Regions from separate parts of the Luteibacter flocculans genome, predicted to be linked through region 1. Evidence: riboswitches for the same ligand, from Rfam matches in the RefSeq annotation. Region 1 holds a riboswitch; the other holds the start of a gene.
The links. Region 1 has a riboswitch for cobalamin ahead of btuB (TonB-dependent vitamin B12 receptor). Riboswitches for the same ligand answer to the same signal wherever they lie in the genome.
Positions count from the first base shown of each region.

Region 2: another riboswitch for cobalamin. It lies ahead of IM816_RS00550 (TonB-dependent receptor domain-containing protein); the one in region 1 lies ahead of btuB (TonB-dependent vitamin B12 receptor).

Region 1 covers NZ_CP063231.1:364,274-376,110, reverse strand. The annotation lists gene cobT (nicotinate-nucleotide--dimethylbenzimidazole phosphoribosyltransferase) at 1-1,019, opposite strand, end outside; gene cobU (bifunctional adenosylcobinamide kinase/adenosylcobinamide-phosphate guanylyltransferase) at 1,016-1,537, opposite strand; gene IM816_RS01540 (cobyric acid synthase) at 1,531-2,997, opposite strand; gene cobD (threonine-phosphate decarboxylase CobD) at 2,994-3,995, opposite strand; gene cbiB (adenosylcobinamide-phosphate synthase CbiB) at 3,988-4,896, opposite strand; gene IM816_RS01525 (cobyrinic acid a,c-diamide synthase CobB) at 4,893-6,182, opposite strand; gene cobO (cob(I)yrinic acid a,c-diamide adenosyltransferase) at 6,179-6,781, opposite strand; gene IM816_RS01515 (hypothetical protein) at 6,805-7,386, opposite strand; gene btuB (TonB-dependent vitamin B12 receptor) at 7,414-9,330, opposite strand; cobalamin riboswitch at 9,411-9,640, opposite strand; partial or broken gene IM816_RS01505 (acyltransferase family protein) at 9,634-10,743, opposite strand; gene IM816_RS01500 (SAM-dependent methyltransferase) at 10,885-11,685, shown strand; gene IM816_RS01495 (hypothetical protein) at 11,770-11,837, shown strand, end outside.
Region 2 covers NZ_CP063231.1:118,709-130,545, reverse strand. The annotation lists gene IM816_RS00555 (efflux RND transporter permease subunit) at 1-3,045, opposite strand, end outside; gene IM816_RS00550 (TonB-dependent receptor domain-containing protein) at 3,162-5,042, opposite strand; cobalamin riboswitch at 5,179-5,416, opposite strand; gene IM816_RS00545 (TonB-dependent receptor) at 5,666-8,689, shown strand; gene nagA (N-acetylglucosamine-6-phosphate deacetylase) at 8,965-10,110, opposite strand; gene IM816_RS00535 (SIS domain-containing protein) at 10,133-11,167, opposite strand; gene IM816_RS00530 (GntR family transcriptional regulator) at 11,182-11,837, opposite strand, start outside.

The sequences.
Region 1 (11,837 bases):
GCAAATGTCGCCATCGAACCGTGCAATGCGCAGGCCAGGCGCAGCAATGGCACGGCCAGTGCCGCGCCACTGGCTTCGCCCAGACGCAGGCCAAGATCGAGCAATGGTTCGGCATCCAGCGCAGCGAGCACCCGCGCGTGGCCTTGCTCATGCGAACGGTGGCCGAAGATAAGCCATGGACGTACGCCGGGATGCAGCGCCGTCGCAGCAAGCGCCGCCACGCTGCTGATGAATCCGTCCACCAGCACGGGCACGCCATGTTGCGCGGCCGCCACATAGGCGCCGGACAGCGCTGCGATCTCGAAGCCACCCAGGCGGCGCAACCGTTCGCGTGGCGAGGTCGCCAGCGCATGCCCCTGAAGCGCCTGCGTTATGACCGCAACCTTGCGCGCGATGCCATCGGCATCGAGTCCGGTACCCGCGCCAGCGAGTCGTTCCGGTCGTTCGTCCAGCAGCGCGCACGCAAGCGCACTCGCCACCGTGGTATTGCCGATGCCCATATCGCCGCCGATGTAGATCTCGGCACCGGCAGCGACCGCATGGCGGACGCTGGCAAGCCCTGCATCGAGCGCCGCATCGAGTTGCGCGTCGGTCATGGCGGGTTCGATACGCAGATTCGCCGTGGATGGCGCGATCACCTGCCGGGTAACCCCATCGATCTCGCCGGGATCGTTCACCGTACCGAGATTCACCACTTCCAAGGTGGCGCCGAGTTCGCGTGCGAGGACGGCGATGGCCGCGCCGCCACCCGCGAAGTTGCGCAGCATCTCGCCCGTGACGGCCTGCGGAAACGCGGAGACGCCTTCTGCAGCCACGCCGTGATCGCCCGCGAAGACGGCGATCCAAACGCGGTCGGCGCGGGGGCGCTCGTTTCTCTGCAATCCCGCGAGCCGCACGGCCAGAGCTTCGAGCGCGCCGAGCGAGCCTGGAGGTTTCGTCAGCGTGCCCTGCCGCGCCGTGGCGGCGGCGACGGCGGCACGATCCGGAATGCGACAGGGCACGGTGAGCCAGTCGGTCATGGCGACGGTCCTTTCAAAGTGAGGGGCAGGCCCGCGGCGACGAAGACCACGCGGTCACAACGTTGCGCAAGCGCCTGGTGGAGACGGCCGGCTTCGTCGACGAAGCGGCGGGTGAGTTCGCCCAGCGGCGTAATGCCGAGTCCGACCTCGTTACTTACGAAAACGACGTCGCCGGGTACGGCAACCAGCGCATCGAGCAGCGCGTCGCGCTCCGTGACGAAGCGCTGCGTGTCGCCTGTGCCAAGCAGGTTCGACAGCCACAGCGTGAGGCAATCGACGAGCAACAGCCGATGGTCACGCGCGTGCTCGCGCAGGGTCGCACCGAGTGCGAGCGGCTGTTCGATCGATATCCATTCGGCAGGACGGCGAGCGCGGTGATGCGCGATCCGCTCGGACATTTCGTCGTCGAGCGCCTGCGCTGTGGCGATGTAGACGACCTCCTGTCCACTGTCGATCGCGAGGCGTTCCGCCAGCGCACTCTTGCCGGAACGCGCGCCGCCGAGAATGAGCGTCAGCATGAGCCAAGGCCGAACAAGCGCACGAGCATGGAGACATCCATATGTGCATCGATGGTATCGGCGAGGCGATCCAGGCTGGCTTCGCGCAGTGCCATCACGTCGAGAGGCGCGCTCGCCGTCAGTCCCGCTTCGCCGAGCCAGTAGGCCAGCGCTTCGGGATGATCGAACACGCCGTGGAGGTAGGTACCGACGACGCGTCCATCATCCGAGCGAGCACCTTCCGGCAGACCGTCGTCTCGCCACAAGGCAGGCCGCGCCATGGCCGGCCCGACGCTTACCCCGCAGTGGATCTCGTAACCGCTTACTGCGGCGTCGCCGGATACGAGCCTTCCGGTCACGAGGCGAAGTTGTTTGGTTGGCGCCAGCGTGGTTTCGAGGTCGAGCAGGCCAAGACCGTCGCTCGACCCCGGCGGACCTTCAATGCCCTCGGGATCGTGCACGGTACGCCCAAGGATCTGCATGCCACCGCAGATGCCGAGCACGCGGCCACCGTAGCGAACATGGCGCAGGATCGCCTCGTCCCAGCCCTGCGCACGCAACCAGGCCAGGTCGGCGCGCGTGGATTTGGAGCCCGGCAGCACGACGAGATCGCAGGGCGGAAAGGCGTGGCCCGGGCCGATGAACGTCACGGCAACGTCCGGATGCAGGCGCAACGCGTCGAGATCGGTATGGTTGCTGATCCGTGGCAACACCGGTACGACGACGCGCAGGCGTGCGCCACTTCGCGGCTCGCTCTCGCGAGGGAGCGCGTCTTCCGCTTCCAGCACCAGCCCGTGCAGATAGGGCAGCACGCCGAGCACAGGTTTGCCGGTATGTTGTTCAAGCCACTCGAGCCCGGACTGGAGCAACGCCGGGTCGCCGCGGAAACGGTTGATGGCGAAGCCGACCACGCGCGCGCGTTCGCTTTCCGACAGCAGCGCAAGCGTACCAACCAGGTGCGCGAAGACGCCGCCGCGATCGATGTCGGCGACGAGCAGCACCGGGCAATCGACGGCTTCGGCGTAGCCCATGTTCGCGATATCGCGATCGCGCAGGTTAATCTCCGCGGGACTGCCCGCGCCCTCCACCACCACGGCCTCGTAGGTATCGACGAGCCGCGCGTGCGACGCGAGCACGGCGTCCATCGCCACCTGCTTATAGGCGTGGTAACCGACGGCATCCATGTTGCCCACCGGATGTCCGTGCACGATCACCTGGGCGCCCGTATCGCTGTTCGGCTTGAGCAGCACTGGATTGAAATCCGTATGCGGGGCGACGCCGGCTGCCTGCGCCTGCACGGCTTGGGCACGGCCGATTTCGCCTCCGTCCACCGTGACCGCCGAATTCAACGCCATGTTCTGCGGTTTGAACGGCGCGACGGCGACACCACGACGATGCAACCAGCGGCACAGGGCGGCCACGACGGTGCTTTTGCCGGCGTCCGACGTGCAGCCCTGCACCATGAGCACCTTCGCGCTCATGCCAGCACCTCGGCCAGCGCTCGATCGAGTTGCGCGAACGCCGCGTCGTCAGCGGGAAGGCCGAATCGGAGTGCCTGCGGAGTCGCGAAGTGACGGACCAGCACAGCGCGTCGCGCCAGCGCGTCGTGCAACGCCCCCGCGCGGTCGTGCCGAACGTACTGGAAGAACTCGCAGCCACCGGAGGGCGGCAAGCCGTGACCGCTCAACAACGTGGCGAGGCGCGACGACGTACGCTGCAGCCAGTCACGCGCCGTGGCCTGCCATGCCGTATCGGCAAGCGCATGGGTCAGCGCGTACCGCGTCGGTCCGCTCAACGTCCAGGGCCCCAATGCCTCCGCCAGCGCATCGAGCAAGGCGGGCCATGCCGCAACGAAGCCCGCACGTGCACCGGCGAGGCCGAAAAACTTGCCGACCGAGCGAAGCACGACGAGCCCTTCGCACCGATCCGCAAGAAGACTCTCCTGCGGACGCGTATCGACGAATGCCTCATCCACGATGAGCCAGGGCATGTCACACATCGACGCTCCGGTATCTGCCGAGCGACGTCTCATCGCATCGACCAACTGCTCGCGCGATGCGCACTCACCGGTCGGATTGTTCGGACGAACGACGATCACGACATCGAAGTCAGCGACGCGAGCGAGCAGATCGGCCAGCGTCAGCGATGTCACCTCGTGCCCGGCCTGCCGCCAGGCATGGGCATGCTCGGCGTAGGTGGGTTCGATCACGGCGACGCGCGATCGCGCACGCAGCCGCGGCAACGCGGCGATGGCCGCTTGCGATCCCGCCACGGGCAGCAGGTCGTGAACACCGTAGTACGCGCGTGCAGCATCAAGCAGCCCATCGTCATCTTCGGGAAGACGCTGCCAGACACGCGGAGGGATCGGCGGTACGGGCCAACCGTAGGGACTCACGCCCGTGGAGAGGTCGAGCCACGCGTCGCGAGCGATGCCGTAGTCGCGCGCGGCGCGTTCGAGTCGACCACCGTGCTCAAGCATGCGCAGCCATCCCGCCCAGCGACGCGACCACGAGCCAGGCGATCGTGCCGCGATCCACGAGGCGCAATGCGCGGCGAATCGTCTGCGCATCCGGTGCATCGCCCTCGCCAAGGATCGGGCGCTCTTCCCACTGGCCGTGATAGGGCGCCGCGCCGCCAAGCTGCGTGCGCAAGGCGCCCGCCCCCGCCGCCATCACGGGGCCCGCATTCGGGCTGTCCCAGATGGGGGCCTGCGTGCGCCAGCAACGCCATGCCGTGACGAAATGGCCAAGGGAGGCATAAGTGAATGCGGTCAGCCGCGCGGGGACAAACCCGAGCACGTCGTCGATGCGTGCCGCCGCGCTGCCAAAACGCCCGTAGCGCGGCGTGCGGTAGCCCCACATGGCATCGAGCGTATTCGCGAGACGAAACAACAAGGCGCCGGGCGCACCGAGCAGCACGAACCAGAACAAGGCACCGAACACGGCGTCATGCCCGTTTTCGAGCACCGATTCCGTGGCTGCCGCGGCGACTTGTGACGCGTCGAGCACCTCGGTATCGCGACTGACCATCCGCCCGACGGCGAGGCGCGCCGTCGTGAGATCGCCCTCGTCCAGGGCATCGGCAACGGGTCGCGCATGCTCGCCGAGGCTGCGGCGGCCGAGCGCGAAGTAGAGCACGAGGACGTCGATGGCACACGTCACCGGGAACGGAACAACTCGGCGAACGCTCCACAACAGCACGACCGCCGGAAGTACCGCCACCGCCCAGGCGACGATGCCGGCCCAGCGGTTGTCCGCATGCAGCCACCGTTCCACGGCACTCGCCCACCGACCGAACCCAACCAACGGGTGATAGCGCCGCGGCTCGCCGAGCGACGCATCCAGCAGGCAGGCCGCGAACAGCGTGAGCGCGAACGTCATGGCAGGAACAGGCGCACCGCCGCGTCCGGCTGCGACGGGAAACAGAAATGCACGAAACTCGCGGTCATGCGGCCGCGTCGATAAATGCGCTCCGCCGTGGGCCCACCATGCGGGTTGTGTGCGGTTGCCAACGCATCGCTGCCGATGCTCGCCTGCGCATAGTGGAACGAGTGTCCGCGCAGAACTCCCTCCGGAAGCGCTGCCTCCTGCATGCCCAGTGCGGCGAGCCGGGGCTGCATCGTCGCGTGTCCTTCGAGCAGTCCGGCCATCGTGCCGGTATGCCCCTCGCGATCCGCAAGCCGATCCAACGCGTAGAGCAGACCGCCGCATTCGGCGAGCAGTGGCCGGCCGGCGTCCACGTGTGCGCGAAGATCGCGTCGAAGATCGTCGCGTGCCGCCAATGTGTCGATGTGCAGTTCCGGGTAGCCGCCCGGCAACCAGACCGCGTCGCACGCCGGCAACGGATCGCCCGCGAGCGGCGAGAAGAAGAGCAGCTCCGCACCGGCCTCGCGGAGCAAATCGATGTTCGCCGGATACAGAAAGGCAAACGCCGCATCCTGCGCGACCGCGATGCGCACCCCATCGAGACGCACGCGCGATGCCGGCAGCGCGACGTCATCGAAGGTCACGGGTGGCGGAAGCGCGACACGATCCTGCGCCTCCCAGACATCGGCCAACGCATCCAGCCGGGCGTCGAGGTCGTCCAGCTCCGCGGCAGCCACGAGGCCGAGGTGACGTTCCGGCAAGGTCAACGCGGCATCACGCGGCAACGCGCCGTACCAGTCGATATCGGCAGGCAAGCTGTCCCGCAGCAAGCCGGCGTGATACGGACTGCCGACGCGATTGGCGAGCACGCCGCTCAGGCGAAGTGACGGTCGATACGTCGCCAGTCCGTGTGCCAGCGCCCCGAAGGTCTGCGCCATGGCGCTACCGTCGATCACCGCGAGAACTGGCAGACCGAACGCGATGGCGAGATCCGCGCTCGACGGCGAACCGTCGAAGAGACCCATCACGCCTTCGACCAGAATCAGGTCGGCATCACCGGCGGCCTCGTACAGGCGCGCACGCACGTCATCGTCCCCGCCCATCCAGGGGTCCAATTGATACACGGGCTCGCCACTGGCGCGCGCCAGGATGGTGGGATCGAGGAAGTCGGGGCCCGTCTTGAACACCCGCACCCGCTTGCCCTGACGTGCATGCGCGCGTGCCAGGGCAGCAGTGACGCTGGTCTTGCCCTGCCCGGAGGCCGGCGCGGACACGAACAGCGCGGGGCAGTGGCGACTCATAGCTCGATCCCCTTCTGCGCACGGATACCCGCTTGATACGCGTGCTTGATCACGCGCATCTCCGTCACGGTATCGGCCAGCGCGATCAGTTCATCCGGCGCACCGCGCCCCGTGATGACCACGTGCTGCTGCGACGGTCTCGCGAGGAGTACCGCCAGCACGCGATCGAGCGGGACATAGCCCTTCACCAAGGCGATGTTCAACTCGTCCAGCAGCACGAAATCCATGCTCGCATCGCTCAACATGCCCTCCGCGACTTCCCAGGCCGCCATAGCGGCGGCGATGTCGCGCGCCTTGTCCTGGGTCTCCCACGTATAGCCCTCGCCCATCACGTGATAGCTCAAGGGGCCATCTTCGAACACGCGGAAGAAGGCTTCCTCGCCCGTCGAAAAACTGCCCTTGATGAATTGCACCACGCCGCAGCGGAACCCGTGCCCGAGCGATCGCGCCAGCATGCCGAAGCCCGACGAGCTCTTGCCTTTGCCATTGCCGGTGTTCACCACAAGGACGCCGCGATCGATCGTCGCACGTGCGATGCGGCGATCGATCAGCTCCTTCTTGCGGCGCATGCGGTCGCGGTGGCGCGCCTCGTCGTCCATGGCGGCCCAGGGCGTCGTCTCGTTCATGCCTGCGCCGTACGCTGCCCACGCTGACCGGGCACGAAGCGGAACACGAGTGCCTGGATCACCTGGGCCACCAGCACGTACCCGGCTGCCGCACGCACGAACAGCGGTGCCCACTGAGCGAAGCGCTGGACGTACTCCGCCATGTGCGGTGCCGTATAGCGCCCACCGAGCCAGTAGAAGGCACCGTTGGAGACTGCATAAGACAGCGTTGCACTCACCAGCAGCCCAGCGAACACCAGCGCGTGCGAGCGCAGCGAACCGTCGTAGCGAGGCGCCAGCAGGCGGCCTGCGTACCAGAGCACCGCGTAGGCCAGCGGCATGAATGCATAGGCCACGGTAATGCAGAAGTCGCTGACACCTGCATAGCTCACCGAATACCAGTCCACCAAAACGGAAAGCACGACGAAGGCGACGAAGGCCAGGTGCTTGCGCAGATAGATGCCACCGAGAAAGAACAGTGCCATCGATGCGTCGGGCAAGTGCAACGCATCGCCGAAGTGATGGAAGCGCGTGCCGATCATGACCACGGCGAACAGAGCGGCAACGGCCGCGAACATCGGGCGGGACAGCGGTTTCATGGTGGAACCTCGCAGTGGCATGGAGGATTACGAACGGGGTTGGTAGCGCAGCGTGAGCAGCCAGTTACGGCCAGGCTGGTTGAAGTAGCGGGCGGTCTCGTAATGGCGATCGAACACGTTGTTTGCGGACAGCTCGACCTTCCAGGCCGTCGCAAACGCATACGCCAGGCGAAGATCGGTGAGCGTGTAGCCGCCGAGCCGGTGCAGGTTGCTCGTGTCGTCGTAGCGATACCCGGAGGTGAACACGCTCGCCCCGACGCTCAGCGCACCGACCGAGCGATCGACGTCCACCCGTGCCGTGCGGCGCGCGCGACGCGGCAGAAGGTTGCCGTGATTCGCATCATCGCTATCGTCCTCGGGCTGCAACCACGTGGCATTGCCCGCGAGCCGCCAGTCGCCCAGCGTCGTGTCGCCAGCGAGTTCCACGCCACGGATGCGCGAGCGATCGACGTTGTTCGCACCACCGAAGGGGAACAGCGGCCCCGTAAGGCTCGCGTCGAACACGATGAGGTGATCGATGCGGTTCTGGAACGCGTTGATCGACCAATGCCCCCAGCCCGGCGTGCCGCGCAGGCCCAATTCGACGTTGCGCGAGGTTTCGGGACGCAGATCGGGGTTGCCGTAGTCGGGATAGTAGAGATCGTTGAACGTGGGGGCCTTGAATGCCGTGCCGTAGCTGCCGGTCACCTGCAAGGTGTTCGTCAGCGCGTAGCCGTATTGCAAACTGCCCGTGGTCTTGCCGCCGAACTGGCTGTTCTCGTCGCGGCGGAGGCTCGCCTGGATCGAGTTTGCGCCGAACTCCTGTTGCCACTGCGCGAACAGAGCATGGTTGCGCCGCGCATCGACGAGATAGTCGGTGCTGCCAACGACGCGGTCGCGCTGCCAGTCGAAGCCCACCGTCGTAAGGCCCATGGCACCGCCGATGCGGCCGAGATCGGCCTGGATCGAGGCGAGATCGCGGTGCGTGTTGAAGGTATCGGCGTAGACACCGTCCTTCTCGTCGGTGGAAAGGTCTTCGCTGCGCCCGAGGCTTGCCGTCAACAGCACGTCCTGCGCGGGCTTGTAGCGCACGCGGCTGCCGAGCACCTGCGTGGCCGACGCGGCGAAGTTGCTGTTGGTGCCGTCGTAGTGATTGCGGCCTTCACTGCGCGTGGCATTGGCGTCCGCATCCCATTGTTCGTCGAAGCGCCAGCCGCCCTTGAGCGACAGCGCATTGTTGCGATAACCGTCGCGATCCGGCTCGTAGGTGAAGCAACCGCCACCGCCGGGGCTGGGCCTGCCGCGGCATGCATTGATGCCATCGGTCTGGTCGTGATTGGCCTCGACTGCATACCAGCCGTTGGCACCGCGACCGGCAAAGCCGACCGCGCCACGCAACGTGTTGTCGCTGCCCACGCCAATCGATGCCTGCGGTACGAAGCTGCCTTGCGGGTGACGGGTGAAGATCTGGATGACGCCACCGAGCGCATCGGAGCCGTAGAGACTGGAGTAAGGGCCGCGCACGATTTCGATCCGCTCGATCTGATCGACGGGAATGTCCTGGAAGGCAGCCGTGCCGGACGTGACCGAGCCCACCCGCACGCCATCCACCAGCACGAGCACGTGATCGGCTTCGGTGCCGCGCATGAACACCGATGTGGCCTTGCCGGGACCGCCGTTGTTGGCGATGGAGACGCCGGGCGTGCCGCGCAACAGATCGGCGAGCGAGCGCGGCTGGCGCTGCTCGATCTCCGCACGGTCGATGACGGTCGACGCAGCAAGCACCTGGGTGAGTCCCTGATCGGTGCGGCTGGCGGTGACGACGACCTGGTCGAGATCGGTGGAGGCCTCGTCGGCAACGGCGACGGCAGGCACGACGAAAGCTACCGCGATGGCAAGCGCGAGGCGGCGGAAACGAAACGACACGTGATGACTCCCTGCGAACCGCGCCAACCCGCGCGGCATGATGGCGGGGACAAGTGCAGGGATAGGTGGGGATTGCCGGCGGCAGAACTCGACGGCCACCCACGACATGGCCCTCCGCCTGTCCGGTGTACCACGAGGCCGGTCTCCGGGCTCACGAGCGCAGGCCATGCCTGCGGGGCGGCGCCTTCCCATGCCTCAAGGGCACAGTGGCTTCGATGCCGACCGTTTACTCGCCTACCGTTGCGGGGGCAGCTCCGGAATGGCGCGATGTGTCGAACCGCGCGTCACCGGATTCCCGTTTCAATCCGCGGCGCTGCCGCCTCGGATCACCTTGGGCGGCGACAGTGTAGCGGAACGTTTCGCGAAACGGTCACGCCAGCGCAGGAACGGGCGCTCTATCGCGTAGTGCAGCAAGGCGCCTCCGGCGAGTGTCGCGACGGCATAGATGGCGAAACGCAGGAAGCGATAGTCCGCCAGATGGCCGTCCAAAGCCGTCTGGACGAGCGTGAAGACAAGCTTGTGGCACAGGTAGAGGCTGTACGAGGCGCGTGCAAGCCACCCGGCACCCGGCACCTCCAGGCGCGCCAGCCACGTATCGCCACTGGCCGCTGCCACAAGCAACGCCATGCCAAGGGCGAGTGCGGGATAGCCGACCACGCACGGCCAGAAGTCCATGCGCGCGCCGTCGAACAGAACGAGCATGGCGCCGAGCACCAGCAGACCGCACGCAAGCAGCGCCGTCGCGTGCGCGCGAAGGCGCGCGATCATGGCGGGCCGGAAGACACCCGTCGCTGCGAGTGCCACACCGGCCACGAGCCCATCGAGGCGCGACCATGTCGGGTAGTAGAGATAACGCAGGTAAGGCAGGCCGGCACCGTCGCCGTCACCCACCAGCGCGGGGGCCAGTTGGCTCGACCAGAGCCAGGCACGCAGGAGCATGCCACCCACCACAACGGCGAGACAGATCGCCACGAACGCGCCGACCGACGCACGGCGTGCGAGCGCCAGGGCAAGCAGAGGGAACACGAGGTAGAAATGCTCTTCCACGCACAGCGACCACACGTGCGAGAAGGCGTAGTTTTCCGGGTTGTCGAACAGCAGGTTGAAGGTGAAGGTCGGGAACTGCCACAGCGGTTGCATGCCCGGCGTCTCGCGCCATCCCGGCAAGGCCACATAGATGGCGAGTACGACAAAGAACGCCGGTAGAATGCGTACGGCGCGACGCCGATAGAAGTCGCCAAGGTCCAGCGTGCCGGTGGCATGCAGCGAACGCAGCACCTGCGAGCCGATCAGGTAACCGCTGAGCACGAAGAAGAGATCGACGCCCATCCACCCGGCGTGTTCGAGCGTCGCAAAGCCGGTACCCAGGCCGCCGAGCAGATAGCTGTGGAATAGCATCACCCAGACGATGGCGATGGCGCGCAAGGTATCGAGACCGGGCGTACGCTGCATGATCGAACCTGCTCCCCTGTGAACGGTCGGGCCATGCTGCGCTCATCCCCTGCGCCATCCGTGACCGAGGCATGGCGTTTTCCGGGCGGCGGCCTCCGGCGAGCGCTACCATCGCGGCTGAGAACCAAGGGGGAGAACACCATGACGGCAGCGACCGCCGGCACGCTGACATGCGTGGGCCTGGGCATGATGCTCGGCTCGCACCTGACGCCGATCGCGCGGAGCCAGATCACGGCGGCAGACGTGGTCTTCGCCGGAGTATCCGATGGCGTCGTGGAGCAGTGGGTACGCCGTCTGCACCCCGACGTTCGCAGTCTTCAGCCGTTCTACGCCGAGGCGAAGCCACGGCAGGCGACATACCGGGACATGGTCGAGGCGATGCTGACCGAGGTGCGTGCAGGACGACGCGTGTGCGGCGTGTTCTATGGTCATCCCGGCGTCTTCGCGCAGGCACCGCACGAGGCGGTAGCGCGAGCACGCGCGGAGGGCTATGTGGCGCGGATGGAGCCGGGCATCTCGTCCGAGGACTGCCTCTACGCGGACCTTGGCCTGGACCCCGGCCGAACGGGCTGCCAGCACTTCGAAGCCACCCAGTTCATGTTGTATCGGCGCTCGGTCGATACCTCCGCATGGCTGGTGCTCTGGCAGGTCGGCATTGCCGGCGACCTGAGCGGCGGACGCTTCGACACCGAGCCCCGTCGTCTCGCCGTGCTGGTCGAGGTCCTGAGTCGCCATTACCCGCCCACCCACGAGGTGGTGATCTACCGCGCCGCCACCCTGCCCTTCCAGACGCCGCGGATCGAACGCATGCCACTCGGCAGTGTGCAGGACGCCTCGCTCGGCATGCCGGATACGCTGGCGATCCCCCCCTGCACGCCGCTGGAACCCGACCTCGCCATACGCGCGCGTCTGGCCGAATTTGCAGCATCGGAAGCGCCTTAACGGACCGAGCCCGCGGGCGCGCTATGATCGGCGCGCGCATGGTCACCTGGGGAGGTGTTCCGGCGTCATCCAATAGGGGAAGACATGTCGAACGTAATCGATTTCCTGGCGCGCATGGGCGCCGAGGCCGACCTCCGCGACGCGGGGACCGA
Region 2 (11,837 bases), 250 kb from region 1:
GCTCAGCAGCGTGAGCAACTGCGACACCAGCAACCCGCCGACGATGGCGATACCGAGCGGGCGACGCATTTCCGAACCGACGCCGAAGCCGATGGCGAGCGGCAACGCCGCACCCATCGCCACGAGCGTCGTCATCGTGATCGGGCGGAAGCGCACCAGCGCGGCCTGGCGAATCGCCTCCACCGGCGACATGCCCTGCTCCCGCTGCGCCACCAGGGCGAAATCGACCATGAGGATCGCGTTCTTCTTCACGATGCCGATCAACAGCAACACAGCGATGATCGCCATTAGCGTGAGCTGCGTCTGCGTGATGAGCATCGCCAGGAACGCGCCCGCGCCCGCCGCCGGCAGCGTGGAGATGATCGTCAGCGGGTGACCGAGGCTCTCGTAGAGAATGCCGAGCACGATGTACACCGCGAGAATCGCACCGATCAGCAGCACCATGCCGTTGGATTGCGCATCGCGCAGGCGCTGGTTGGCGCCTGTGAAATCCATCCGGATACCTTCGGGCAGGTTGATGGCGCGCACCGCCTGCTCTACCAGCGTATTGCCCTTGTCCGCCGTGATCTTCGGCGCGAGGTTGTACGTGATGTCTGCCGACTCCAACTGGTTCTGGTGCGTGACTGCGCTGGGTACCGCCACGGGTGCGATCTTCGCCACCGCGGACAGCGGAATCATCTTGCCCACCTCGTTCTTTACGTAGGTGTTGAGCAAGGCATCAGGGCTGAGGGTCTGCGCCGCGGCAGCGGTCAGCACCACCCAGTACTGGTTGATATCGGAATAGATGATCGACACCTGGCGTTGGCCGAAGGCGTTGAACAACGCGGAATCGATCATGCCCATGCCGATTTGGAGACGACCCGCGGCGTCGCGGTCTACCTTCACCATCTGTTGCTTGCCAACGATGTCGAAGTCGCTGCCGACGTCACGGAACTCCTTCATCTTGCGCATCTGACGTACGAGTTTCAGCGTCCATGGTTGGAGATCTTCGCCACTGGTGCTGATCAACTGGAACGAGTACTGCCCGCGGTTGCTGTTGCCGCCTCCGCCGCCGAGGAACTGCACGGGGTTCATGAAGACCTGCACGTTGGAGATCTTCTCGTACTCCTTGCCGAGCCGATCCATGATCTCCTTCAGCGATTCCCGGCGTTCGCCGGGACCGCTGCCCTTGGGTTTCAGGTCCACGAACATCAGGCCCTGATTGCCCACGGCGCCGCCGTTGTCACCGCCGAGAATGGTGGACACATCGGCAACCGTGCTGTCCTTCTGCAGGACCTCGGCCACCTGGAGCAGGCGCCGGGTCATCTCATCGGGAGAGATGTTCGCATCCGCGCTGACCTGCAACTGCAGCATGCCCGTGTCTTCGTCGGGCATGAAGTTGCCGCCGGCCGTCTTCACCACGGCGATGGCGAGCACCACGGTCGCCACGAGCAGAATCAACGGCTGCCAGCGCATCAGGCGGCGATGCCGCATCGCCCAGTCGAGCCCGCGCTGGTACAGGCGAAGAAAGCCGCGGTCGAAACGTTCCAGCGCCAGCTCCCAGCGCGAGGGCTTGCGGTCCGGTGCGTCGTGTTTCAGGTAATGCGCGCACAACGCGGGAGTCAGCGTCAGCGACACCACCGCGGAAATAAGCACCGCCGCGGCAAGCGTTACGGAGAACTCGCGCAGCAGCTTGGTGATCATGTTGTTGCCGAACAGCAACGGCGCGAATACGGCCACGAGCGACAGCGTGATGGAGATCACCGTGAAGCCGATCTCGCGCACACCTTCCAGCGCGGCCTCCATAGGCTTCGCGCCATTTTCCATGTGGCGAACGATGTTCTCGATGACCACGATGGCGTCGTCCACGACGAAGCCGATGCACAGCACCAGCGCCATGAGCGACAGCGTGTTCAGCGTGTACCCCAGCGACCACATCACCACGAACGCGCCCGCGAGCGACAACGGCACGCTGAGCGTGGCGATCATTGTCGGCCCCATCCGGCGCAGAAACACCAGCATCACCAGCACGACCATGACGATACTGATCATCAAGGCCACTTTGACCTCGTGCAGTGCCGACTGCGTGGTCTGGGTGAGATCGAAGATGGGCGTGACTTCCGCATCGGCGGGCAGCAGCGAGCGGAACCGCGGCAACGCCTGGCGGATGGCTTCCGCCGTGGCAATCGAGTTGGCTTCCGGCCGCTTGCTGATCTGCATGGTGACCGAGCGCTCGCCCTGGAACCACGCCTTCTGGTATTGGTCCTGCTGGCCGCTGTACACCTTGGCGATGTCGGAGAGCCGCACCGGGACGTTGTTGCGTACGGCGATGAGGATCTTGCCGAAGTCCTCGGGGCTGCGCAGGCCGTCGTTGGCGATCACCGTCATCTGTGAGTCGCCGTCGGAGAGCACACCCTGCGGCGAGTTCACATTGGCGGCCTGCAGTGCATTCGACACGTCGTTTGCGGTGAGCCCCTTCGACGAAAGGGCGTTGGTATCCAACTCGATACGGACCGCGTGCGGCGTACCGCCGAAGATCTGCACGCGCGATACGCCGTCGATCTGCGCGACCGCCGGCCGGATCAGCGTGTCGACCACGTCGTAGAGCTTGTCGGGTGGCATCGTTTTCGAGGTAAGCGCGACGAGCAGGACGGGGATCTGGCCCGTATCGAACTTGAAGTACTGCGGCGGCGACGGCATGCCGGCCGGCAAATCCGCGGCGGCGGCGTTGATGGCGGCCTGCACGTCGCGCGCGGCAGCGTCCGTCGAGCGGTTCATATCGAAGCGGATACGTACGAACCCTGCGCCTTCCGTACTGTTCGAGTACATCTGGTCCACGCCCGGGATCTGCCCCAGGTGTCGCTCAAGGGGCGCGATCACGGTGGACGCCATCGTCTGCGCGCTGGCGCCAGGCATCTGCGTCTGGACAAACACCGCCGGCACCTCGATCGAAGGCAACGCGGCAACGCCCAGCAACATATAGGCGATGGCACCGGCCAGGGTCAGCCCCGCGGCAAGCAGCGAGGTACCGATGGGCCGGCGGATGAAGGGAGCAAAAAAGTTCACGGCACGTCCTGTGTTCGCGGGAAGGTACCCCGCGCCCGCGGACTTTATGACGTCCCGCGCGTTTCGTCGCGTGTGCCTTTAGTGGGGCCCCTGCCGGAAGACAGGGGTTCCCGGTTTCAGTGTGCGGGCGCGTAGCGCAGGGTCAGATAGTAGGTGCGACCCAGCTGGTTGTAATAGGCCGCCGTCTCGTAGCGCTTGTCGGCGAGGTTGGCGACGCGGCCCTGCACGCTCCAGTCGGCATCGACGTGCCATGTCGCGCGGAGGTCGGCGGTGGCGTAACCGCCCAGCCGGCGCGTGTTGGCGGCGTCGTCGAAGCTGTGGCCGGCCGCGTTGAGCGAGCCGCCCAGCGTGAATGCGCCCAGGTCCTTGTCCAGGTCCACGCGGGCGGTGCGTTCCGGGCGACGCGCGAGCAGGTTGCCGTCCTGGCTTCCGCCGTCGCGGTTCTTCGGCTGTTGGAGCGTGACGTAGCCGCGCACATGCCAGCCATCGACGTCCGCACCCACCTGCCCCTCGATGCCACGGATGCGTGCCTTGCTCACGTTGATCGGCAGGAAGTTGGCATCGAAGCCGATGAGGTCGTTCACGGTGGCCTGGTAGGCGTTCACCGCCCAGTTCCAGATCCCGGGACGCGCAGACAGCCCGATCTCGGCAGTACGCGAGGTTTCCGGATTCAGATTGACGGGCGCGCCGTACGGATAGAACTCGTCATTAAAGGTTGGCGCGTGGAAGGCGGTGCCATAGGACGCCGTGAGCTTCATGCCGTTGTCGAAGCGGAAACCATAGGCCGCCGAACCGGTGGTGTGGTTGCCGAACTGGGTGTTGTGGTCGTGACGGACCGAAAGCTGGAGTTCGTGGGCGCCAAACAGACCCTGGTACAGGGCGAAGATGCCTGTGTTGTTGCGCGAGTCGGCCAGGTAGTCGGTATCGCTCTTCAACGTTTCCTGCTGGTAGTCGACACCGGCCGTCAGGGTCTGGCCTGCGGCGAGGGTCACGTCGTTCTGCCAGGACGCCTGATTGCGCTTGGAGTAGAGATAGCCCACCCGCGCCTTGTCCACGCCGTAGTTCACGAAGTCGAGCGTCTTGTCGGCGCCATTGAGGTAATTGTCGGCGCGGTCCTGGTTCTGGCCGAGCGCGAGCGACATGCGCCACGCCGGCATCACGTCGAAAGCCAGCTTCCCACCGGCCACCTGCTGGGAGCGGCGCGTGAAGTTCTGGAAGTCGCCGTCGTACTCGATGTCGCCCTTGCTGCGCAGCCAGCTACCGGTGAGCTCGGTGCCATCGTCCCAGCGATAGCCGCCCGACAAGGCGCCGTTATACATGCGCGAGGCATCGTGATCCGGCTCGTCGGTGAAGCAGCCCGCCATGGCCTCCGCGGCGCCGACGCGGCAAGCGTTGATCCCGGCCGTGTATTGCCCGCCAAGGCTGGCGTTGTACCAGCCGTGCTGGCCGCCACCGGAAATGCCGGCCTGCCCCGCGGTATAGCCGTGGCTACCGCCCGTGACGGACAGCGTCGGGGTCGGCGCCTCACCGGTCTGGCCGTGGCGGGTGAAGATCTGGATAACGCCGCCAATGGCGTCAGATCCATACAGTGTCGAACGCGGACCGCGCACGATCTCGATGTGGTCGATCTGCTCCACGGGAAGCTGCTCATAGGCTGGCAGACCGGCACCCACCGTGCCGACGCGCACGCCGTCCACCAGCACCAGCGTGTGCGACGAATTGGTGCCGCGCATGAACAACGAGGTCTGCTGGCCGATGCCGCCGGTGTTCGCGATCGCCACGCCGGGCAGGCCAACGAGAAGATCCTGCACGCTCACCGGCTGCAGCCGCTCGATGTCCTCGCGGGTGATGAGGGTGACCGGTGCCAGCACCTCGTCCAGCGGCGTGGGTGCACGGTTGGCGGTCACCACCACCGGATCGAGCCGGTCGGGCGCGTCGGCGGCATGGGCCATCGTCATCGTGGACAAAAGCGCCGCCGCGAGCAGGGTCTTCTTCATGGAACGTCTTCCTTTCGCCGCAAAGCGGCTCATGCAGGCAATCGGAGGACGTGCGACGAACGGCAAACGGGAGGGAACCCGGCGGCTGTCCGGATCCGCCCTCCGCGAATCGATCGAAACAGGGACGCCCGCCGGGGTGGCGGGTCGACATCGGGCCGGTCTCCGGACTCGCGTCAGCCATCGACGATGGCCGGACCCGGTGCCTTCCCGCTCGCGCAGTGGCGTCTTACCGAGTCCGCGAACGGGCAATGCCCGCCTGGACGCATACCGTTGCGGGGGCAGTGCCGGCCTTGTCCTACGAAAGAACGCACCGGCTTCCCGTTTAATCCACGCCAACCACCGTCGGCGCGGACACCCGAACGGGGCGGATGGTAGCCGGCAAGTGCTTGTTTGTCACGACAAATTTAATTTTTGCTTAACACAGGGTTGACCATCGCAAAATAATTCGATTACAAGCGAAAGGAATTGCTGTCGGGCGCGCGGTATGGCGCAACGGGAGGCATGGCCTACGAAGCCGCGTCCGGGGGGACCGGTGGAGCGGGGCGATGAGACAGCAATACCGCCGGAGCTCGGCTCGCACCTTCGCAGCCGGCTTTCTTGCTTTTCCTCGGGGAGACAAACACATGCAGGCCTCCAACGTTCGCAATGGCGCCATTCGGCGCACCGCCTTGTGCACCGCCCTCGCCTTCTGCTTCGCCAGTGGCGCCGTGCTCGCCCAGTCCAATGCTTCCGGTGTCGTGTTCGGCCGCGTCGCGCAGCCGGACGGCGCCGTCGTCCATCTCGAAAACCTGGATACGGGTCTGACCCGCGACGTCGGCGTGGATGCCGATGGGCGCTACCGCGCCAGCTCGCTGCCGGTCGGCCGCTACAAGGTATCGGTCCAGCGCGGCGGTCAGGTCGCGGAAAGCCGCGACAACGTGCAGGTGAACCTCGGCGGCGGCGTGGACGTGTCCTTCGGCGGCGCAGCGACTGCTTCTGCAACTTCCGCGCAGAACCTGGAAGGCGTGCAGGTCACCGGCAACGTCCTCCCCGCGATCGACGTGTCCCAGGTCGACTCGCGCACCGTACTTACCTCGGAACAGTTGCAGAAGCTGCCTCTCGCACGCGACGTGACAGCGGCCGCGCTGCTCGCGCCGGGCGTCATTTCCGGCGACAGCCGCTACGGTAACGTCGCCTCGTTCGGCGGTTCGTCGGCGTCCGAGAACCAGTACTACATCAACGGCTATGCGGTGACCAACGCGCTCACCGGCCTGGGCTTCACCAGCCTGCCCTACGACGCGATCGACCAGCAACAGATCTTCACCGGTGGTTACGGTGCGGAATACGGTCGCTCGACTGGCGGCGTGATCAACATCGTGACCAAGCGCGGCGGCAACACCTGGAAGGGCGGCGTCGGCATGTACATCCAGCCGAACGGCGCACGCCAGTCGCCACGCAATATCTATCGCACCAACGGCCAGCTGTACCAGAACCGCGGCGACAACGAGCGCAGCGACACCCAGTACACCGCCTACATCAGCGGTCCGCTGATCAAGGACAAGCTGTTCCTGTTCGCTGCGGGCGACTTCACCCGCACCGATACCAAGTCCACCAGCAGCATTCTGGCCCCGCAGCGTACGAACCAGACGCAGAAGGCCACGAAGTGGATGGGCAAGATCGACTGGAACATCACCGACAACCATCTGCTCGAAGTCACCGGCATCGGCGACAAGACCAACACCGAACGCAGCGTCTACGCGTACGACTACGACACGCGCAGCCGCGGTGCGTATCTCGGCACCGACAATCTCAAGAACTTCGATGCGGGCGCGGGCTCGGCACCGGGCGGTGACGTCTACATCGGCAAGTACACGGGCTACATCACCGACGACCTGACCATCAACGCGCTGTACGGTCACACCACCACGAAGCACGAGCGCGATCTTGGCTACGCCGGTTCGTCGAACTGCCCGTGGATCACGGACAACCGTCGCGGCATCGCCAATCCGATTACCGGCTGCGGCCTCGTCAACGGCACGGTGCTGAATGCCGGTGCCAAGGACAAGACGCACGGCTGGCGTCTCGACGTGGAATACCGCGCGGGCGATCACGATCTGCGCGTCGGTGTGGACAACCAGACGCTCGAATCGACCTCCGGCAACATCTACGAAGGCGGCTACCGCTGGGTCTATCGCAATGCGGGCACAGTCACGGGCCGTCCCGACATCGTGCCGCCGCCCGGTACCACGTACGTCGCGGAAAAGCGTCTCTTCGAAACCGGCGCAAGCGTGAAGACCGAACAGGAAGCGCAGTACATCGAAGACCACTGGCAGGTCACCGATCGCTGGATGGTGTACCTCGGCCTGCGCAACGAGCAGTTCAAGAACTTGAATGGCGACGGCGAGACCTATGTGAAGCAGCGTCATCAGCTTGCGCCACGCCTCGGTGCGACCTGGGACGTGTTCGGCGACTCCACGTTCAAGATCTACGCGAACGCCGGCCGCTATCACCTCGCCATTCCGTCCAACGTCGCGATCCGCGGCGCGTCGGCATCCACGTACTACAGCGAGTACTACACCTATAGCGGCGTGGCTGCCAACGGCGAGCCGACCGGCCTGACCCAGCTCGGCAGCCGCGCGTACCTCAACGGCGAGGACGGCACGACGCCCGATCCGAAGACCGTGGCCGCGAAGGGCATCGACGCGTATTACCAGGACGAATACATCCTCGGCTTCGACAAGGCCATCAACGAGAACTGGAGCTTCGGTGCGAAGGCTACGTACCGCAAGCTGAAGAGCTCGATCGACGACTTCTGCGATTCGCGCCCGTTCGAGTCGTATGCCGCGCGCAACGGCATCGACATCAGCAACGCGTCGCTGCCCGGCTGCTATCTGTTCAATCCGGGCAAGTCGAACACCTTCCTCGTGGACGTGGGCGGCGGCCAGTACGTGCCGTTCAAGCTGACCAAGGACGACTTCACTTCCCCGCCGCCGGGCAATGTGCCGTTCCCGGATCTGAAGCGCAGCTATTACTCGCTCGATCTCTATCTGGAACATCACTTCGCGGACGATTGGTACGGCCGCATCGACTACACCTTCTCGCGCAGCTACGGCAACTCGGAAGGCCAGTTGAAGTCGGACATCGGCCAGCTCGATCCGTCGGTGACGCAGGACTGGGACGCGCCGGAAATCATGCAGTACGCGAACGGTCCGCTGCCGAACGACCGCACGCACCAGTTGAAGGCGTACGGTTACTGGCAGGCCACGCAGGAATGGTTGTTCGGCGGCAACCTGGCCGTTGCGACGGGGCGTCCGAAGAACTGCATCGGCCTAGATCCGGTCGATGCGATCCAATACGGCGCCTCGTACTTCGAGTGCGGTTTCCAGCCGTCGCCGCGCGGGTCGAAGGGCCGCTTGCCGTACACATGGAACCTCGATCTCAACGCCGAGTACCGCCCGATGTGGGCAGGCCAGAACCAGCCACTGGCGTTCTCTGCCACGGTGTTCAACGTCGTCGGCAGCCAGCGTCCCGTCGGTCAGATCGACGTGGGCGAGACCGGTACGGTGCAGAACGGTGTGCCGGTGGTCAGCGACGACTACCGCCGTCCGATCGCGTTCCAGAACCCGCGCTACCTGCGGCTTGGCGTGCGTTACGACTTCTCGCTCTAAGACGAAGGACACAAAACAGCACAGGTGGGAGCCACCCTGGTGGCGATAAGCCAACGAAGCGGTGTGGCAGCGAGGCAAGTTGCCATCGCCAGCAGGCTGGCTCCCACCGGCGATCTCCCTATCAAGGCCGGCGCGGAGCGCCGGCCTTTTTTTGTGGGAGCCACCCTGGCGGCGAAAAGCCAACGAAGCGGTGTGGCGGCGAGGCAAGTTGCTATCGCCAGCAGGCTGGCTCCCACCGGCGAGCTTCATCGCCGCCGGGGCAGCTTCCGTGTGGTTTAGCCGAAGACCTTCGTGCCGCCGATCCAGGTTTCGGTGACCTGGTAAGCGTCGTCCATCACCACGAAATCGGCGCGGTAGCCGGCGGCGACGTGGCCGTGGGTGCTGCCCAGGCCGAGGAACGCGGCAGGATAGGTGGAAGCCATGCGAGCGGCTTCGTCATACGACACGCCGACCATCTGCACCGTGTTGCGCACGGCGGTCGCCATGTCGAGCGCCGAACCGGCGAGCGTACCGTCAGCCGTCTGGCAGACGCCATCGCGTACCGTGATCGTCTCGCCCTTCAACACGAAGTTCGGATTGTCGGAACCGACCGGCGGCATGGCGTCGGTGACCAGCATCATCTTCTCGCGTGCCTTCGCCGCGATCGCCACACGCAGTGAGGCGGGATGCACGTGGTGACCATCCACGATCAGACCGCACCAACTCGCCGCATCTTCGAGCGCCGCACCGACCACGCCGGGTTCGCGGCTGGTGAAGGGTGTCATGGCGTTGAACAGATGAGTGAAGCCACGGACGCCGCTGCCGAGCGCATGACGCGTGGTGTCGTAATCGGCAGCGGTATGTCCTGCCGCCACGATTACGCCATTGGCGACGAGCTGCGCGAGGACGTCGTCCGAGGCGCGTTCCGGCGCCAGCGTGAGCAAGGTCACGCCGCCGTGGCGGCGCGCGATCATGGCGACGTCGTCCGCACCCGCGACGCGGAACTTGGCCGCATCGTGCACGCCCTTGCGCTCCGGTGCGATGAACGGGCCTTCGAGATGAATGCCGAGAACGCCCGGCACGCCCTGCTCCACCGCCGCGTTCACGGCATCGATGGCCTTCGCCATCACGTCGGGATCGTCGCTGATCAGCGTGGGCAGGAAGCCAGTGGTACCGAAGCGCGCATGCGCTTCGCCGATGGTGCGGATCACTTCGACGGTGGGCGCATCGTTGAACAACACGCCGCCACCGCCGTTGACCTGGCAATCGATGAAGCCCGGGAGCAACGTTTGCCCACCGAGGTCGTGACGCTCGGCAGCGCGTACACGCGGATCGGAAGGCAGGGCGAGGCCGGTGATCGTGCCGCCATCGACCAGCACGGCAAAGCCGCCCTGGAATCCGTTGTCGGTAAGTACGCGGCCGTTGACGAGGGCGATGGTCATGGAATGTCCTTGGAATGCGGCGTCACACCGTTTCCGTCACCTTGTTCAGGTGCGGCGGAACGTCGGGATTGAAGCCGCGCTTCAATGCCAGCGCGGCGGTGGCGCGATAGAAGCTCTGCACCGTGACGAGCGGTGCGCTGATCGGCGCGGTGGCGACGAGAGGCAACACGCCTTCACCGCTGGCACCCGGGGCGGCGATCCACACCTTCGCGCCGCGCTTGCGGAATTCGGCAGCGACGTCGAGCACACCCGGGAGCGTGTCGTCGTTCTGCGCAAAGAACAGCACCGGGAAGTCGGGACCGACCAGCGCCATCGGGCCGTGCTTCACTTCCGCAGAACTGAAAGCCTCGGCATGCAGGCCGCAGGTTTCCTTGAACTTGAGTGCGGCTTCGAGCGCGCCGGCGAAGCCAAAGCCACGACCGACGACGAAAAGGTTATGTGCATCGACGAGACCATCGGTGAGCGCGCTCCAGTCGGCGTCCCACCCGCCGCGCAACTGCGCAGGCAACGCAGCGAGAGCGTCGCCGATCTCGGCGCTGCCGCTCCAGCGCGCAGCGATATGCAGGATAGCGGCAAGCGCACCGAGGTAGCTCTTCGTCGCAGCCACGCTTTTCTCAGGACCGGCATGCAGCGGCACCACGACATCCGCGATCGCAGCCAGCGGCGAGTCGACGACGTTGACCAGCGCGACGACATACGCACCCGCCTTCTTGGCGGCCTCCGCGTTGCGCACCAGATCGGGACTCTTGCCCGACTGCGATACGGCGATATACAGCGCGCCATCGAGACGCTGCTGCGCGTGATAGATCGACGTCACCGACGGTGATGCCGACGCCGTCACCACGCCGAGCTGGGTCTCGAAAACATACTTCGCGTACATCGCGGCGTGATCGGAACTGCCGCGCGCGCAGGTGATGATCATGCGCGGCGGGTTGGCGCGCAGACGCTCGGCCAGCGCGCTGACCACGGCCTCGTTGTCGGCCAACTGCCGTTCCACGACCGCGGCGGTCTCGTGCGCTTCGCGGAACATCAGGGTGTCTTGCGGCTGGATCGTCATGATGATGAGGCTCGTCAGTCGCTCTGCAGTTCGGCGACGAAGTCGTAGATGTCGCCGCGATACCAGGAGCAGGTGAATTCGACGATGCGGCCATCGTCGAGGAAGCTGCGCCGCTCGATGTTCAGGCCGGCACTGCCGGCCCCGAGACGAAGCAGACGCGTCTGCGCAGGCCCGAGCACCACGGCGCGCAGACGCTGCAGGGCGCGTCGCGGGCGGTTGCCGAGCTTGTCCAAGGCGTCGTAGAGGGAATCCTCCACAAGATGCGGATCGGGCAGGAGATCCAGCGGCACCGCGCTTCGCTCGATGGCGAGCGGCTCGTCGCCTGCGTAGCGCAGGCGATGCAGGCGGACCACCTGGGTGCCCGGCGAGAGATTCATCGCCATGGATTCCTCGGGCGTGACCTCGCCAATGGCCTTCTCGAAGAACTCCGAGCGCGGGTTGAGTCCGCGTGCCCGCAGGTCTTCCGTAAAACTGGTCATGCGCGAGAGCGGCTTCACGATGCGCTCGGACACGAAGGTGCCGGCGCCGTGGCGCTGGGTAAGCAGGCCGTCCTCGACAAGACCGCCGATCGCCTTGCGCACCGTCACCCGGGACAGGGTGAGCGCCCGGGCGAGATCGCGCTCGCTGGGCAGCGCGTGGCCGACCTGGACCTCGCCCTTTTCGATCACGT